Regions from separate parts of the Variovorax sp. 160MFSha2.1 genome, predicted to be linked through region 2. Evidence: predicted binding sites of a transcription regulator. Region 2 holds the regulator's gene; the other holds the start of a gene.
The links. The regulator NrdR, encoded in region 2, represses ribonucleotide reductase genes. The targets are predictions, from matches to a motif close to CACNANATNTNGTG.

Region 1 (7,629 bases), 2.7 Mb from region 2:
CTCGATCCAGGTGCTGACCGCGCTGCAGCGCAGCGGCACCAGCCGCCCGAGCCTGATGGTGTGGAGCGACGGCGCACCGCTCGAACCGGCGGTGCAGCGGCACCTGTTCGAGCCGTTCTTCTCCTCGGAGAGCCGCTCCAGCGGCCTGGGCCTTTTCCTGTGCCGCGAGCTGTGCCGGCGGCACGGCGCCACCATCGGCTACGAGCGCCGCGCGCTGGTGCCGGGCGGGCCCGAGGGCAACGAATTCTTCGTCAGCTTCGCCCCCAGCGAAAACCGGCTGACACAATAGCGCCCGTGAGCAACTCCCCCTCTTCTTCCACCCAGCGGCCGGCGCAGATCCTGGTCATCGACGACGAGCCCGATCTGCGCACGCTGTACGAGCTGACGCTGCTGCGCGAGGGCTATCGCGTCGAGGCGGCGGGCAGCGTGTCGGAAGCCTGGCAGCACCTGGAGGCCGCGCGCTTCGACGCGGTGATCACCGACATGCGGCTGCCCGACGGGCAGGGCATGGAAATCATCCACCGCATCCAGAAGAATCAGCGCAGCGAGCGCTGCGTGGTGATGACCGCCTACGGCTCCGCCGAGAACGCGGTGGAGGCGCTGAAGGCCGGCGCCTTCGACTACCTCACGAAGCCGGTCGACCTCAAGCAGTTCCGCGCGGTGGTGGCTTCCGCCGTGCAGGCGCGGACGACGCCGCAGCCGCTGGCCAAGCCTGTGCAGGCGACGCCCGCTGGAAGCAACAGGGCCGAAGCAGAGGCGGCGCCTACGTCCGGCACCGGCATCGCCGCGCTCGACCGGCTGGTGGGCGAATCGGAGCCGATGCGGCTGGTCAAGTCACGCATCGCCAAGGTGGCGCGGGGCATGGCGCCGGTGCTGGTGCGCGGCGAATCGGGCACCGGCAAGGAACTGGTCGCGCGCGCGGTGCATGCCTGCAGCCAGCGCAGCGAAGGGCCCTTCGTCGCGGTGAACTGCGGCGCGATTCCCGAGAACCTGCTCGAGGCCGAGTTCTTCGGGGCGAAGAAGGGCTCGTACACCGGATCCTCGCAGGATCGCGACGGCTACTTCCAGGCCGCGCGCGGCGGCACGCTGTTCCTCGACGAAATCGGCGACCTGCCGCTGGCGATGCAGTCGAAGCTGTTGCGCGCGATCCAGGAGCGCAGCGTGCGCTCGATCGGCTCGACGCAGGAAGAAGCCGTCGACGTGCGCATCGTCAGCGCCACCCACAAGGACCTGCACTCCGAAGTGCAGGCAGGCCGCTTCCGGCAAGACCTCTTCTACCGCCTCAACGTGATCGAGATCGCGGTGCCCGCATTGCGCGACCGCCGCGAGGACCTGCCCGCGCTGTGCAAGGCGCTGCTTTCGCGCATCGCACAAGACGGCGGGCTGCCGGTGCCGCACCTGTCTGACGAACTGCTGCGCCGCCTCGCGCAGCATCCGCTGAACGGCAACGTGCGCGAGCTCGAGAACCTGCTGCACCGCGCGGTGGCGCTGAACGACGGCGACGAGCTGCATCTGGATCTGATGGGCGGCTTCACGGCCGCGGCCGAAGCTGCCGCGTCCTCCGCGCCAGCCCCGCTGTCGCCCGTCGGTGCCGATGCGCTTGCCGTGCCAGCACCGGCGCCGAGTGCGCCCGTGGTGGCACCGCCCAGGGCCGCGCCGCCGCCGCTGCCCTCCGACCTGCAGGCCTACCTCGACCAGCAGGAGCGCGAGATCCTCGTGCGCGCGCTGCACGAGAGCGGCTTCAACCGCACTGCCGCCGCCGCCCGGCTGGGCATGAGCCTGCGCCAGATCCGCTACCGCATCGCGCGACTGGGCATCACCACGCCCAACGGCGACGATGGTGCGAACAGCAGCCATGCCGACGACTGAAGAAGCCCCCCCGGCGTCTGGCGACGCACTCTGGCGGGCCGGCTGGTACCGCTTCGCGAAAGCCCTGCCCTCTCCCAACTTCGGGCCCCGGCCGCAGGGCGCGCAGATCGACCTCATCGTGCTGCACTCGATCAGCCTGCCGCCCGGCGAGTACGGCGGCGACGAGGTGCAGCGGCTTTTCACCAACCGGCTCGACTGGGACGCGCACCCCTACTTCCAGGCCCTACGCGGGCTGGAGGTTTCGTCGCATTTCTACGTGCGGCGCAACGGCGAACTCTGGCAGTTCGTGAGCTGCGACGACCGCGCCTGGCATGCGGGCGTGTCGTCCTGGCGCGGCCGCGAAAACTGCAACGACTACTCCATCGGCATCGAGCTGGAGGGCCTGGAAGGCCAGCCCTTCGAGGAGCCTCAATACGAGACGCTCGCGAGCCTGTGCGCCGCCATCGCGCAGCATTTTCCGGTCGGGCACATCGCCGGCCACGAGCACGTCGCGCCGGGGCGCAAGCAGGACCCGGGCGCCGGCTTCGACTGGCGCCTGCTGCGCGAACAGCTCGGCTGGAATCCACAGATGTTTCCCGAGCAGGTGATCCGGCGCTAATTTTTTCAATCGCGCGGCGGCTTGCGATGCGACGCTCATGCGCCGCAGCAAAGAGAATCTTTCAAACGCGCGATGCAGCAACCATGCGCCCTCCAGGCCCAAATCGGCCTGCAAGCCACGGCCCATGCGGGTTGCAGGACCATAGGCCAGTATTCATGGGGCATCTTTGCAGGTGTTCTATTGCGGAAGTAATACCGGCAATCCTTGTATCCATTGGAAAACGCTACATCTAGTGGGTTGTACGCCCCGTGCACCCTAGATATAGTGTCCCCCGTCCGGTACCGTACACCGGTGCGGCGCCGGGCCAGGTGCCGCCATCCAACAAGAATTGCCAACTGAGAGGAAGCGAATGCAAACAGCCCTGAACCCCCAATCGACCCCGCGTGCCATCCCCTCCACGCCGTCGCAGCAGCAGCGAGACACTGCTGGCTCCCCCGCCGGCCAGAACCTGGCCCACTACCAGATCATCCGCCGCAACGGCGCCGTCGTTCCCTTCGAGCCGAACAAGATCGCCATCGCGATGATGAAGGCCTTCCTGGCCGTGCACGGCACGCAGGGCGCGGCATCGGCCAGCGTGCGCGAGACGGTCGACACGCTCACGCAGGGCGTGATCCGCGCGCTGGTGCGTTCGCGTCCGGGCGGCGGCACCTTCCACATCGAGGACGTGCAGGACCAGGTCGAGCTCGGCCTGATGCGCGGCGGCCACCATGAGATCGCCCGCGCCTACGTGCTGTACCGCGAACGCCGCACGCAGGAGCGCTCGAAGCAGGGCGAGCAGGAAGTGCCGGCCGCTCCCGCGCTGCACGTGCTGGACAAGGGCGAGCTGGTCGCGCTCGACCTGAACGAGCTCAAGAGCCTGATCGAGTCGGCCTGCGAAGGCCTGGGCGACAGCATCACGGCCGCTCCCATCGTCGCCGAGACGATGCGCAACCTGTACGACGGCGTGCCGCTCGACGAGGTCTACAAGGCCTCGATCCTGGCGGCCCGTACGCTGATCGAAAAAGACCCCGACTACACCTTCGCCACCGCACGCCTGCTGCTGCACACGATCTTCAAGGAGATCATCGGCCGCGAAGTGCTGCCCGCCGAACGCGCATCCGCCTACGCCGACTACTTCCCGCAGTTCATCAAGAAGGGCGTGGACAACGACCTGCTCGACGAGAAGCTGCTGCAGTACGACCTGCCCCGCCTGGGCGCGGCCCTGAAGCCCGAGCGCGACAACCAGTTCGACTACCTCGGCCTGCAGACCCTGTACGACCGCTACTTCCTGCACGTGCGCAAGACCCGCATCGAGCTGCCGCAGGCCTTCTTCATGCGCGTGGCCATGGGCCTGTCGCTCAACGAGATCGACCGCGAAGCGCGCGCCATCGAGTTCTACGAGGTGCTGTCGTCGTTCGACTTCATGTCGAGCACGCCCACGCTGTTCAACGCCGGCACGCTGCGCTCGCAGCTGTCGAGCTGCTACCTGACCACCGTGCCCGACGACCTGGACGGCATCTATGAGTCGATCAAGGAAAACGCGCTGCTGTCGAAGTTCGCCGGCGGCCTGGGCAACGACTGGACCCGCGTTCGCGCGCTCGGCAGCCACATCAAGGGCACGAACGGCGAATCGCAGGGCGTGGTGCCCTTCCTGAAGGTGGTGAACGACACGGCCGTGGCCGTGAACCAGGGCGGCAAGCGCAAGGGCGCCGTCTGCACCTACCTCGAAACCTGGCACCTCGACATCGAGGAGTTCCTGGAGCTGCGCAAGAACACCGGCGACGACCGCCGCCGCACGCACGACATGAACACCGCCAACTGGATCCCCGACCTGTTCATGCGCCGCGTGATGGAAAAGGGCACCTGGACGCTGTTCTCGCCCTCCAACGTGCCCGACCTGCACGACCTGTTCGGCGCCGAGTTCGAGAAGGCCTACGTCGCCTACGAAGAGAAGGCTGCCCGCGGCGAGATCAAGCCGAGCCGCACCATCCAGGCGACCGACCTGTGGCGCAAGATGCTCACGATGCTGTTCGAGACTGGCCACCCCTGGATCACGTTCAAGGATGCCTGCAACGTGCGCTCGCCGCAGCAGCACGCCGGCGTCGTGCACTCGTCGAACCTGTGCACCGAGATCACGCTGAACACCAGCGACACCGAAACCGCCGTGTGCAACCTGGGTTCGGTGAACCTGCTGCAGCACCTGAAGGACGGCAAGGTCGACCAGGAGAAGCTGAAGAAGACCGTGTCGACCGCGATGCGCATGCTCGACAACGTGATCGACATCAACTACTACGCCGTGAAGAAGGCGCGCGACTCGAACCTGCGCCACCGTCCGGTCGGCCTGGGCCTGATGGGCTTCCAGGACGCGCTGTACGAACTGCGCATTCCCTACGCCTCGCAGGAAGCCGTGCAGTTCGCCGACGAGTCGATGGAAGCCATCTGCTACCACGCCTACTGGGCCTCGACCGAGCTGGCCAAGGAACGCGGCAAGTACTCGAGCTACAAGGGTTCGCTGTGGGACAAGGGCGTGCTGCCGATCGACTCGCTCGACCTGCTCGAGAAGCAGCGCGGCGGCTACGTCGAGGTCGACCGCTCGGCCACCCTCGACTGGGACGCGCTGCGCTCGAAGATCAAGGCCGACGGCATGCGCAACTCGAACTGCGTGGCGATTGCTCCGACCGCGACCATCTCGAACATCATCGGCGTGGACGCCTCGATCGAGCCCTGCTTCGGCAACCTCTCGGTCAAGTCGAACCTGTCGGGCGAATTCACCGTGATCAACCACTACCTGGTGCGCGACCTCAAGCGCCTGGGCCTGTGGGACGACGTGATGGTGATGGACCTGAAGCACTTCGACGGTTCGCTGCGCCCCATCGACCGCGTGCCGCAGGACGTGAAGGCGCTCTACGCCACCGCGTTCGAGATCGAGACCACGTGGCTGGTGGAAGCCGCAGCGCGTCGCCAGAAGTGGATCGACCAGGCGCAGTCGCTGAACATCTACATGGCCGGCGCATCGGGCAAGAAGCTCGACGACACCTACAAGCTCGCATGGCTGCGCGGCCTGAAGACCACGTACTACCTGCGCACGCAGAGCGCGACGCACGCAGAGAAGTCGACGGTGCAGTCGGGCCGCCTCAACGCGGTGTCGTCGGGCAACGGCGAAGCGACTTCTTCCTCCGGCATGAGCGCGCTCGAAGCCGCTGCTGCTGCGGCAAAGGCGCAGATGAGCGCGATTCCCGCCACCGACATCGCGTTCTGCGGCGTGGACGATCCGACCTGCGAAGCGTGCCAATAAACGCTTCGGTGCTCGCGACAACAACTCAGTGAGGTGCTCGCGAAATCGCGCGACGTTCAATCAATCAAGGCATTGACTGACATCGCGCGATGCATGCGAGCAACATAACAACCACATAAATGGCGTGCGATGTGAACGAGCACTTTGCAACTCACATCGTTACTCCGATAATTTGAGCATTGGATTTTTCTATGTTGACCTGGGACGAAGAAGTCAAGCCCTCCTTACCAAAGGATATGCAACAAGGTTTGCAGCACCACAACGCATCGACCGGCGGATTGCCCGCAGGCCGTTCGGTGGACGCTCCGGCTTCGTCTTCCGTCGCGCAACCCGCCCTCCGCACCTTCAGCACGCTCGATGACGGCGCGCAGGTGCGCCCGGTTGCCACCGCCGCTCCTGCAGCATCAACGCCCGCAGTCGCCGCCCAATCCACCCAGCGCGTCAAGGCTTCGGACAAGCGCATCATCAACGGCCAGACCGACGTCAACCAGCTGGTGCCGTTCAAGTACAAGTGGGCGTGGGAGAAGTACCTCGCCACCTGCGCCAACCACTGGATGCCGCAGGAAGTGAACATGACGCGCGACATCGCGCTCTGGAAAGATCCGAACGGCCTGAGCGAAGACGAGCGCCGCATCGTCAAGCGCAACCTCGGCTTCTTCGTGACCGCCGACTCGCTGGCCGCCAACAACATCGTGCTGGGCACCTACCGCCACATCACGGCGCCCGAATGCCGCCAGTTCCTGCTGCGCCAGGCTTTCGAGGAAGCGATCCACACGCACGCGTACCAGTACATCGTCGAGTCGCTCGGCCTGGACGAGAGCGAGATCTTCAACGCCTACAACGAAGTGCCGTCGATCCGCGAGAAGGACCAGTTCCTGATCCCGTTCATCGACGCCATCAGCGACCCCAACTTCCACACCGGCACGCCCGAGGCCGACCAGAAGCTGCTCAAGTCGCTCATCGTGTTCGCCTGCCTGATGGAAGGCCTCTTCTTCTACGTCGGCTTCACGCAGATTCTCGCGCTGGGCCGCCAGAACAAGATGACCGGCGCCGCCGAGCAGTACCAGTACATCCTGCGCGACGAGTCGATGCACTGCAATTTCGGCATCGACCTGATCAACCAGCTCAAGCTCGAGAACCCCGGCCTCTGGACGGCGGAGTTCAAGGCGGAGATCAAGGCGCTCTTCCTGCGCGCCGTCGAGCTCGAATACAGATACGCCGAAGACACCATGCCCCGTGGCGTGCTCGGCATGAACGCCTCCATGTTCAAGGGCTACCTGCGCTACATCGCCAACCGGCGTGCACAGCAGATCGGCCTCGAAACGCTCTTCCCGAACGAAGAAAATCCGTTCCCGTGGATGAGCGAAATGATTGACCTGAAGAAAGAGCGCAATTTCTTCGAAACCCGCGTGATCGAATACCAGTCGGGTGGTGCGCTCTCCTGGGATTGAATCTTTCGAAAAGAATTAATGAATTCAAGAATTGCCCTTGCCACCGATCGCGCCGAAGAGCGCGGCATGGACGAGGGCTCAGGTGTTCATGGTGCTGGAGCAAAGATTCCAACACCATGAATCGCTTCACGTTACCCAACGTGCGTGGAGTGCTTCAATAGGTTGATTTTTTCAACTTGATCAAGGAGAAATAGAAATGGCAACTGCAAAGAAAGCTCCGGCTAAGAAAGCCGCTGCAAAGAAGGCTCCGGCTAAGAAGGCCGTCGCCGCCAAGAAGGCTCCTGCCAAGAAGGTAGCCGCCAAGAAGGCACCGGCCAAGAAGGTCGCGGCCAAGAAGGCTCCGGCAAAGAAGGTAGCAGCGAAGAAGGCAGCACCGGCGAAGAAGGCCGCTGCCAAGAAGGCTCCTGCCAAGAAGGCCGTAGCGAAGAAGGCGCCTG
Region 2 (7,629 bases):
TCACCGGCGAGGCCTATGCGGCGTTCGCTGCCATCTCCCGCGCGCCGATGCTCTATGTCGGCGCCAACGACGGCATGCTGCATGCGTTCAACGCGAGCACCGGCAAGGAGGCGTTCGCCTACGTGCCCGAAGGCCTCTACGGCACGGCGGCGGCGCCGAATCTCAATCGGCTCAGCGAAGCCGGCTACACCCATCGGTACTACGTCGACGGCAGTCCCTTCGTCGCCGACATCTACATGGGGCAGAAATCCCCGGCCAGGACGACCGACGAGCAGAAGGCGGCGAACTGGAAGTCCTTGCTGGTCGGCACGCTGGGCGCGGGTGGCAAGGGCTACTTCGTGCTCGACGTCACCAGGCCCGAGAACGTCGACGAGCGCAAGGCCGCCAGCATCGCGCTGATCGACACGACCGCGCTTGCGGATGACGACCTGGGCCATCAGTTCCAGCAGCCCGCGCTCGATTCCTTCTCGGGGCGGGCGCTTCAGGTCGCGCAGTTGAGCAACGACCGGAAGGCCCTGATCCTGGGCAACGGCTACAACAGCAAGAGCGAGAAAGCCGTGCTGTGGATCCAGTATCTCGATGGCGACAAGGAGATCCTCAAGATTCCCGCCCCGGCCACGCAGGGGAAAGACACGGGCAACGGGCTGTCCGCGCCACGTCCGGTGGACCATGATGGCGACGGCAAGGTCGATCTCGTCTACGCCGGCGACCTGCTCGGCAATCTCTGGAAGTTCGACCTCAGCAGCACCGACAGCCGCCGGTGGACGGCCACCATCGGGCCCTTCGACAAGCGCCGCGCGGCCGGTTCGGAGTCTGCCTCCGGCCTCGACGACAAGCCGTTGTTCGCGGCAGGCGCGGGCCAGCCGATCACGGCAGCGCCCCTCGTGGTCGGGCATCCTCGAGGAGGCTACATGGTGGTGTTCGGCACCGGACGGCTGTTCGCCTCGGGCGACGAAAGCTCCACTGCGGACCAATACCTTTACGGCATCCGTGACCCGGCCAACGGGAGCTCCGGCACCGCGGCCTCCACCGACCTGGTGGCGCAGACCATCGGGGATACCCCCGTCCACGAAGGCGATACCGAATTGCGCACCGTCTCCCGCAACGGCGTGAGCTTCGGCGGTTCGCAGGCCCGGCGCGGCTGGTATCTGAAGCTGCCGACGGCGGGCGAGCGCGTCGTCTATCCCGGCCAAGCATTGGGCAGCGGCATCGGCCTGTTCTCGACAACCATCCCCGGATCGAGCAGCAACTCTGTCGACTGCACGGCGGGAACGGGCGACGACGGGTGGTCGCTGCTGATCGACTTCTTCAGCGGCTCCGCGCCGGCGGGCATTTCGTACACCACGGCCGGCGCGGTGGGCGCCTACGCGGGGTTCCGAAACCGCTCCGGCCGAAGCGACCTCGTCCTGCAGCCGCAGAACCGGCAGAAGGGCACGGAGGTGATCTGCAATGCCGCGGGCGACTGCAAGTCAGTCACCCGGCCGGACAACGTGCGCCGCTTCGGCTGGCGCAGCCTGATCTCGAGCAACTGAAACGAAAGCCATGGACAACCATCCCGGAGCACAAGCCAGCCGGCAAACTCGTTCGCGCGGCTTCACGCTGATCGAACTCATGATCGTGACGGCGGTGATCGGTATCCTCGCCGCCATCGCATATCCCAGCTATACGCGTTATGTGCTGCGGGCCAAGCGTGCCGATGCGAAGCAGCAACTGTTGCAGGCGGCGCAATGGAACGAGCGCTACCTGACGGCCAACGGCAGATATCCGCCCACCAGCGTTGCGTTGCCGGCCGGGCTGAAGCAGTCGCCGTCGTCCGGCTCGGCCAGCTACGACATCGGCTATGTCGACAGGAGCGAGAGCAGCTACACCCTGAAGGCCGTACCTCAGGGCGCTTCAGCCGCAGACGAGTGCGGCACGCTCACGGTGAACCATCAAGGAGCCAAGCTGGCCGGAGGACGCACGAGCGTCGCGGATTCGCTGGTTCAGCTCTGTTGGACCCGCTGAGGGCCGGCCGGGCAAGGGCGGCAGCGCCGATCAGATGTCGCGCAGCAGCTGCCGGAACTCGTCCACGTCCTCGAAGCTGCGGTACACCGAGGCGAAGCGAACGTAGGCGACCTTGTCGAGCTTCTTGAGTTCGCGCATGACGAGCTCGCCGACCTTGGTCGAGTCGATCTCTCGCAGGCCGCTGGCCAGCAGCTTCTGCTCGATGCGCAGCAGCGCGTTGTCGATCTGCTCGATGCTCACGGGGCGCTTGCGCAGCGCCAGCATCATGGAGGCGCGCACCTTGGTCGAGTCGAAGTCGGCGCGACTGCCGTCCTTCTTCACGACCACGGGAAAGTTGACGTCGGGCCGCTCGTAGGTGGTGAAGCGCTTGTCGCAGGCGCTGCACTGGCGGCGCCTGCGGACGAAGTCGGCGTCTTCCGAAACCCGGGTCTCGACGACCTGCGTTTCAAGATGGCCGCAAAACGGGCATTTCATGCGGCCAGGACTTCTTTCTTCTTTCTACGGGCCGACAACAGATCAGCGGTAGACCGGGAACCGGCTGGTCAGGGCGTGAACCTTGGCGCGCACGGCTTCGATGTTCGCCGCGTCGCGCGGGTTCTCGAGCACGTCGGCAACCAGGTTGGCGGTGATGCGGGCCTCTTCGTCCTTGAAGCCGCGGGTGGTCATGGCGGGGGTGCCGATGCGCACGCCGCTGGTGACCATCGGCTTTTCGGGGTCGTTGGGGATCGCGTTCTTGTTGATCGTCATGTGGGCGCTGCCCAGCACGGCTTCGGCTTCCTTGCCGGTGATGCCCTTGGCGCGCAGGTCGACCAGCATCACGTGGCTTTCGGTGCGTCCGCTCACGATGCGCAGGCCGCGCTGGGTGAGGGTCTCGGCCACGATCTGGGCGTTCTTGACCACCTGCTGCTGGTAGGCCTTGAACTCGGGCGACATGGCTTCCTTGAACGCGACGGCCTTGGCGGCGATCACGTGCATCAGCGGGCCGCCTTGGAGGCCCGGGAAGATCGCGCTGTTGATGGCCTTCTCGTGCTGCGACTTCATCAGGATGATGCCGCCGCGCGGGCCGCGCAGGCTCTTGTGGGTGGTGGAGGTGACGATGTCGGCGTGCGGCACCGGGTTGGGGTACACGCCCGCAGCCACGAGGCCGGCGTAGTGGGCGATGTCGACCATGAAGATCGCGCCGACGTCCTTGGCCACCTTGGCGAAGCGCTCGAAATCGATGCGCAGCGAGTAGGCCGAGGCGCCCGCGATGATCAGCTTGGGCATGTGCTCATGCGCCTTGCGCTCCATCGCGTCGTAGTCGATCTCTTCCTTGTCGTTCAGGCCGTAGCTCACGACGTTGAACCACTTGCCGCTCATATTGAGGGGCATGCCGTGGGTCAGGTGGCCGCCTTCGGCCAGGCTCATGCCCATGATGGTGTCGCCGGGCTTCAGGAAGGCGAGCATCACGGCTTCGTTGGCCGAGGCGCCGCAGTGCGGCTGCACATTGGCGGCGTCGGCGCCGAAGATCTGCTTGACGCGGTCGATGGCCAGCTGCTCGGCCACGTCGACGTGCTCGCAACCGCCGTAGTAGCGCTTGCCCGGGTAGCCTTCGGCGTATTTATTGGTGAGCTGCGAGCCCTGTGCGGCCATGACGGCCGGGGAGGCGTAGTTCTCGCTGGCGATCAGCTCGATGTGGTGTTCCTGGCGTGCGTTCTCGGCTTGAATCGCGGCCCAGATTTCGGGGTCGGTCTGTTCGACCAGGATATTGCGTTGGTACATGGCAGTCCTTTGAAGACGAGGTCCTTGTTCTTCAACCAAACAAGGGCTGCCCAGGCGAACGGCTGAACGCCTGTGTGACCAGGCGGTACGCTTCCCAGTGGTATTCCACGTCAGCGCGGGGCACCTTGCAGAGTGCTGCGCCTATCGCCAGTCGCGTACCGGGCGAGTGTAGCTCAGGAGGCTGTACCCGCGCGGCGAAAACTCCTTCAGGAAACGGAGGAGAGCAGGGCCACCTTCGCCGGCTCGCTGCCTTCCTCGCGCTTGGCGGGAGGCGCCGCCACCGGGATCGGCTGCGGACGCACGGTCGGCGTGATCGTCGACGGCGCGCGGCCGTTGGCGACCTGCAGCAGGCGCTCGTGCTCGGCCATCACCTTGGCGGCGTAGCCGCCGTCGTCCTCGAGGTTGGCCGCGCCCACGTAGTAGCGCAGGCCGCCTTCCAGGGAGCCGGCGCGGGCGATGCATTCCTGCAGCACCTTCACGCCGACGCGCATGTTGGTGACCGGGTCGAACGCGGTGAGCGTGCCGCCCGCGCTTTCATACTTGTCGCCGTGCACGCGGGTCATGACTTGCATCAGGCCCTGGGCACCGACCTGGCTTTGGGCGAAGGGATTGAAGCTGGATTCGACGGCCATGATCGCGAGGATCAGGGTCGGGTCGATCTTCGTGCGCTTGCCGATGCCGTAGGCCTCGGCCACCAGCACGCTCAGCGGCTCGGCGGCCACGCGGTACTTCTTGCTCAGCCAGTAGGCCACGGCCGCCTGCTGCTTGGGCAGGTCGGCGGGGCTCGCGGCCGTGGTGCGCTCGATGGCGGTCGGCTCGAGGTCGGTGGCTTCGGGCGCGGGCTTGCGCGACTGCAGCCAGCCCATCAGTTCCTCTTCGCCGGTCTTGCGCAGGTCGGGCCGTGCCACCAGGGCGAGGGCCGCGAACACGATGGCCAGACCGACCAGTGCAAACCCGTTGTGGGTGATTTCAAAAAAGCCGTCTGCCACATCGGACAGGAAAGTCCGTAGCCCGCGGGCCGTGACATCAAACGCCTTGTTCATCGCTCTTCCTTTCTGTGCGGCACCCGATTCGCAACGCCATCGAAGGCGAGGGATGAAGGCAGCGGCGCTTGGATTGGTACGAATCAGGCTCCGCGCAAGGAGTGTGGGGTTGGTTGGGAGCGCGGCGGCCTGATCAAGCCGGGGGAATTCGGCAGCGGATTCAGGTGGCCCCTCTGCGTCGGGCAGTCAGGGCAGCGCGGATTCTAGCGTGGCTAAATACCCGGTCAAGTATAAGTATTTGTTTTTTTATGCTAATAGTTGTTTAAAAAATGGCTCTCACCGAGGCGTTTCGGCTTAGGGGAAATCCCTTTGTAAAACACGTTTGCAATCGGAGGGAGCGACGCCTAATCTGGACGGGCCTGGCTTTTCAGGCGTTCTTCCGAGGCCCGGGAAACCCGAGGTGCAAGTCCGAGGGTTCGGCGGTCGAGGAGCCACGGTGGCAATCTCTTGCTGCCAGCACGGCGGGAACCATTGACTTCCCGTCGCGCGAATCGATGGCATGGGTTTTGGGCCCGCCATCAAGCCCGGTGACTAGACATTCCGTCGACTCACCGGGCTTTCTTCATCTGGGAGAGCCGATGAAGACCTTTCTTCGGTAATTCTTCCGGGACGAGGCCTGCGTCCTTTCTGCGTACCTAGCGTCGGCGCATGTTTGCGGCACACTCCAGCGATGGACGTAGCTTCGATCAAACAGAACAAATGGGTGCGGCGTGGGATCGTCGCGTTGCTTTCGTTGCTGGCCATCTGGGTCATCGCCTGGCTGGCAGTGCCGCCGATCGCGAAGAGCCAGCTCCAGAAGATCGCGAGCGAGAAGCTCGGCCGCCAGGTCACCGTCGGCAAGATCGACTTCAAGCCCTGGACCCTCGAACTCACCCTGGACGACCTGCGCATTGCCACCGCCGATGGCAGCAAGCCGCAGGTGGCGGTCAACCGCATCTATGCCGACGCCGAGTTGCAGTCGATCTTCCGCCTCGCGCCGGTGATCGACGCCGTCACCATCGACGGCCCGGCCATCCTGCTCACCCACCTGGCCGACGGCAAGTACGACATCGACGACATCCTGGCCAGGCTCGCGGCCGGCCCGCCGCCCGACCCGAACGCCAAGCCCGCGCGCTTCGCCATCTACAACATCGCGATCAATGGCGGCTCGGTCGACTTCGACGACCAGACCGTCAAGCGCAAGCACGAGCTGCGCGACTTCGTGCTCAAGGTGCCTTTCCTGAGCAACCTCGACTCCAAGCGCGACATCAACACCGAGCCCAAGCTCGCCTTCGCGCTCAACGGCAGCAAGTTCGACTCGGCCGCCTTCACCACGCCCTTCGCCGACAGCCGCAAGACCGACGCCCACGTGCAGTTCAAGGGGCTCGACCTGGTGCCGTACCTCGGCTACATCCCGGGCGGCCTGCCGGTGAAGCTGCAGGCGGGCAGCCTGGACGCCGACCTGAAGATCGGCTTCGAGCAGGCCGCCACTACCGGGCTGAAGATCACCGGCACGGTCGAGGCCCACACCACCAAGGTCGCCGACGCGCGCGGGCGCGACCTGCTGGCCTTCGAGTCGCTCAAGCTGGGGCTGGCCGACGTGCGTCCGCTGGAGTCGGTGTTCCATCTGAGCGAGGTGGCCCTGGCCAACCCTCAGCTCGCCGTGGCCCGCGACGCGGCCGGCAGGCTCAACCTGCTCGCGACCGACCCGGCGACCGGTGCGGCGGAGAAGGTCGCCCCGCCGCCCGCCGCGGCGGCTAGCGCGCCGGCGGCAGGCAAGCCCGCGCCGAAGCCGGCGCTGAAGGTGCAGGTGGACAAGGTGGCCCTGAACGGCGGTCGCATCGGCTGGCGCGACGAAACCGTCAACCCCGCCGCGGCCGTCGACCTGACCGACCTCGGCATCGACGTCGCGGGCGTCACCTGGCCGATGGAGAAGCCGGCCGAGTTCAGCGGCAGCACTGCCGTCGCCGGCGCCTCGCTCAAGTTCAAGGGCAGCGCCACCGACAAGGTGGCCGACGTGCAGACCGAGGTCGACGCGCTGCCGCTGTCGCTGGCCGCCCCCTATCTGGCACAGAGCCTCGAGCCCACGCTCGACGGCAAGCTCAGCGGCCAGATCGACATCGCCTGGGCCCAGCCCGACCTGAAGTTCAAGGCGCGCCGCGTTGCTGCCGACGGCCTGGCGCTGACCCAGGGCAAGACCGCGCTGGCCAGTGTCGGGCGCTTCGAGCTGGTCGACGCCGAGGCCGACATGACGAAGCACACGCTGAACGTGGCTTCGTTCACCGCGACCAACCCCAAGATCCGCGTGGAGCGTGACAGCGAGAAGCGCTGGATGTTCGAGCGCTGGCTCAAGACGCCCGCCAGTGGCAGCACGAAAGAGGCCGAAGCCAAGGTCGCCGCACCCAAGCCCGCGGCCGCCCAAACGCCGCAGCCCGGTGCCAACACCAAGCCCTGGGCGCTGACCGTCGGCACGCTGGCGGTCGACAACGGCGCGCTCTCTTATTCAGACAAGGCAGGCGCAACGCCGGTGACGGTCGAGGTCACGGCCTTCAAGCTGCACGCCCAGAAGCTCGCGCCCGAAACCAATACGACTTCGCCGCTGGAGGTTTCGGGCCGCATCGGCTCCGGGCGTTCCGACCCCGGCCGCTTCGACTACAAGGGCAACATCGTGCTCAAGCCGCTGGCGGCCGAGGGCAGGGTGGAGATCGCGTCCTTCCCCGCGCACGCCTTCAAGGCCTATTACGCCGATTCCCTCAATGTCGACATCCGCCGCGCCTTCGCGAGCTATCGCGGCACGGTGCGCTACGCGACGTCGCCGGCGGGCATGAGCGTCAAGCTGGCC

Region 1: a site for NrdR is predicted at 2,721-2,734, ahead of ABL838_RS05070 (ribonucleoside-diphosphate reductase subunit alpha). Genes of this name have one in related genera too.

What each region holds. Positions count from the first base shown of each region.
Region 1 is NZ_CP157624.1:1,165,769-1,173,397, reverse strand. It holds gene ABL838_RS05085 (two-component system sensor histidine kinase NtrB) at 1-289, shown strand, start outside; gene ABL838_RS05080 (sigma-54-dependent transcriptional regulator) at 295-1,869, shown strand; gene ampD (1,6-anhydro-N-acetylmuramyl-L-alanine amidase AmpD) at 1,856-2,467, shown strand; gene ABL838_RS05070 (ribonucleoside-diphosphate reductase subunit alpha) at 2,817-5,741, shown strand; gene ABL838_RS05065 (ribonucleotide-diphosphate reductase subunit beta) at 5,933-7,192, shown strand; gene ABL838_RS05060 (histone H1-like DNA-binding protein) at 7,389-7,629, shown strand, end outside.
Region 2 is NZ_CP157624.1:3,880,914-3,888,542, reverse strand. It holds gene ABL838_RS17640 (pilus assembly protein) at 1-1,532, shown strand, start outside; gene ABL838_RS17635 (type IV pilin protein) at 1,543-2,004, shown strand; gene nrdR (transcriptional regulator NrdR) at 2,035-2,478, opposite strand; gene glyA (serine hydroxymethyltransferase) at 2,521-3,765, opposite strand; ZMP/ZTP riboswitch at 3,807-3,930, opposite strand; gene ABL838_RS17620 (lytic transglycosylase domain-containing protein) at 3,972-4,808, opposite strand; gene ABL838_RS17615 (DUF748 domain-containing protein) at 5,479-7,629, shown strand, end outside.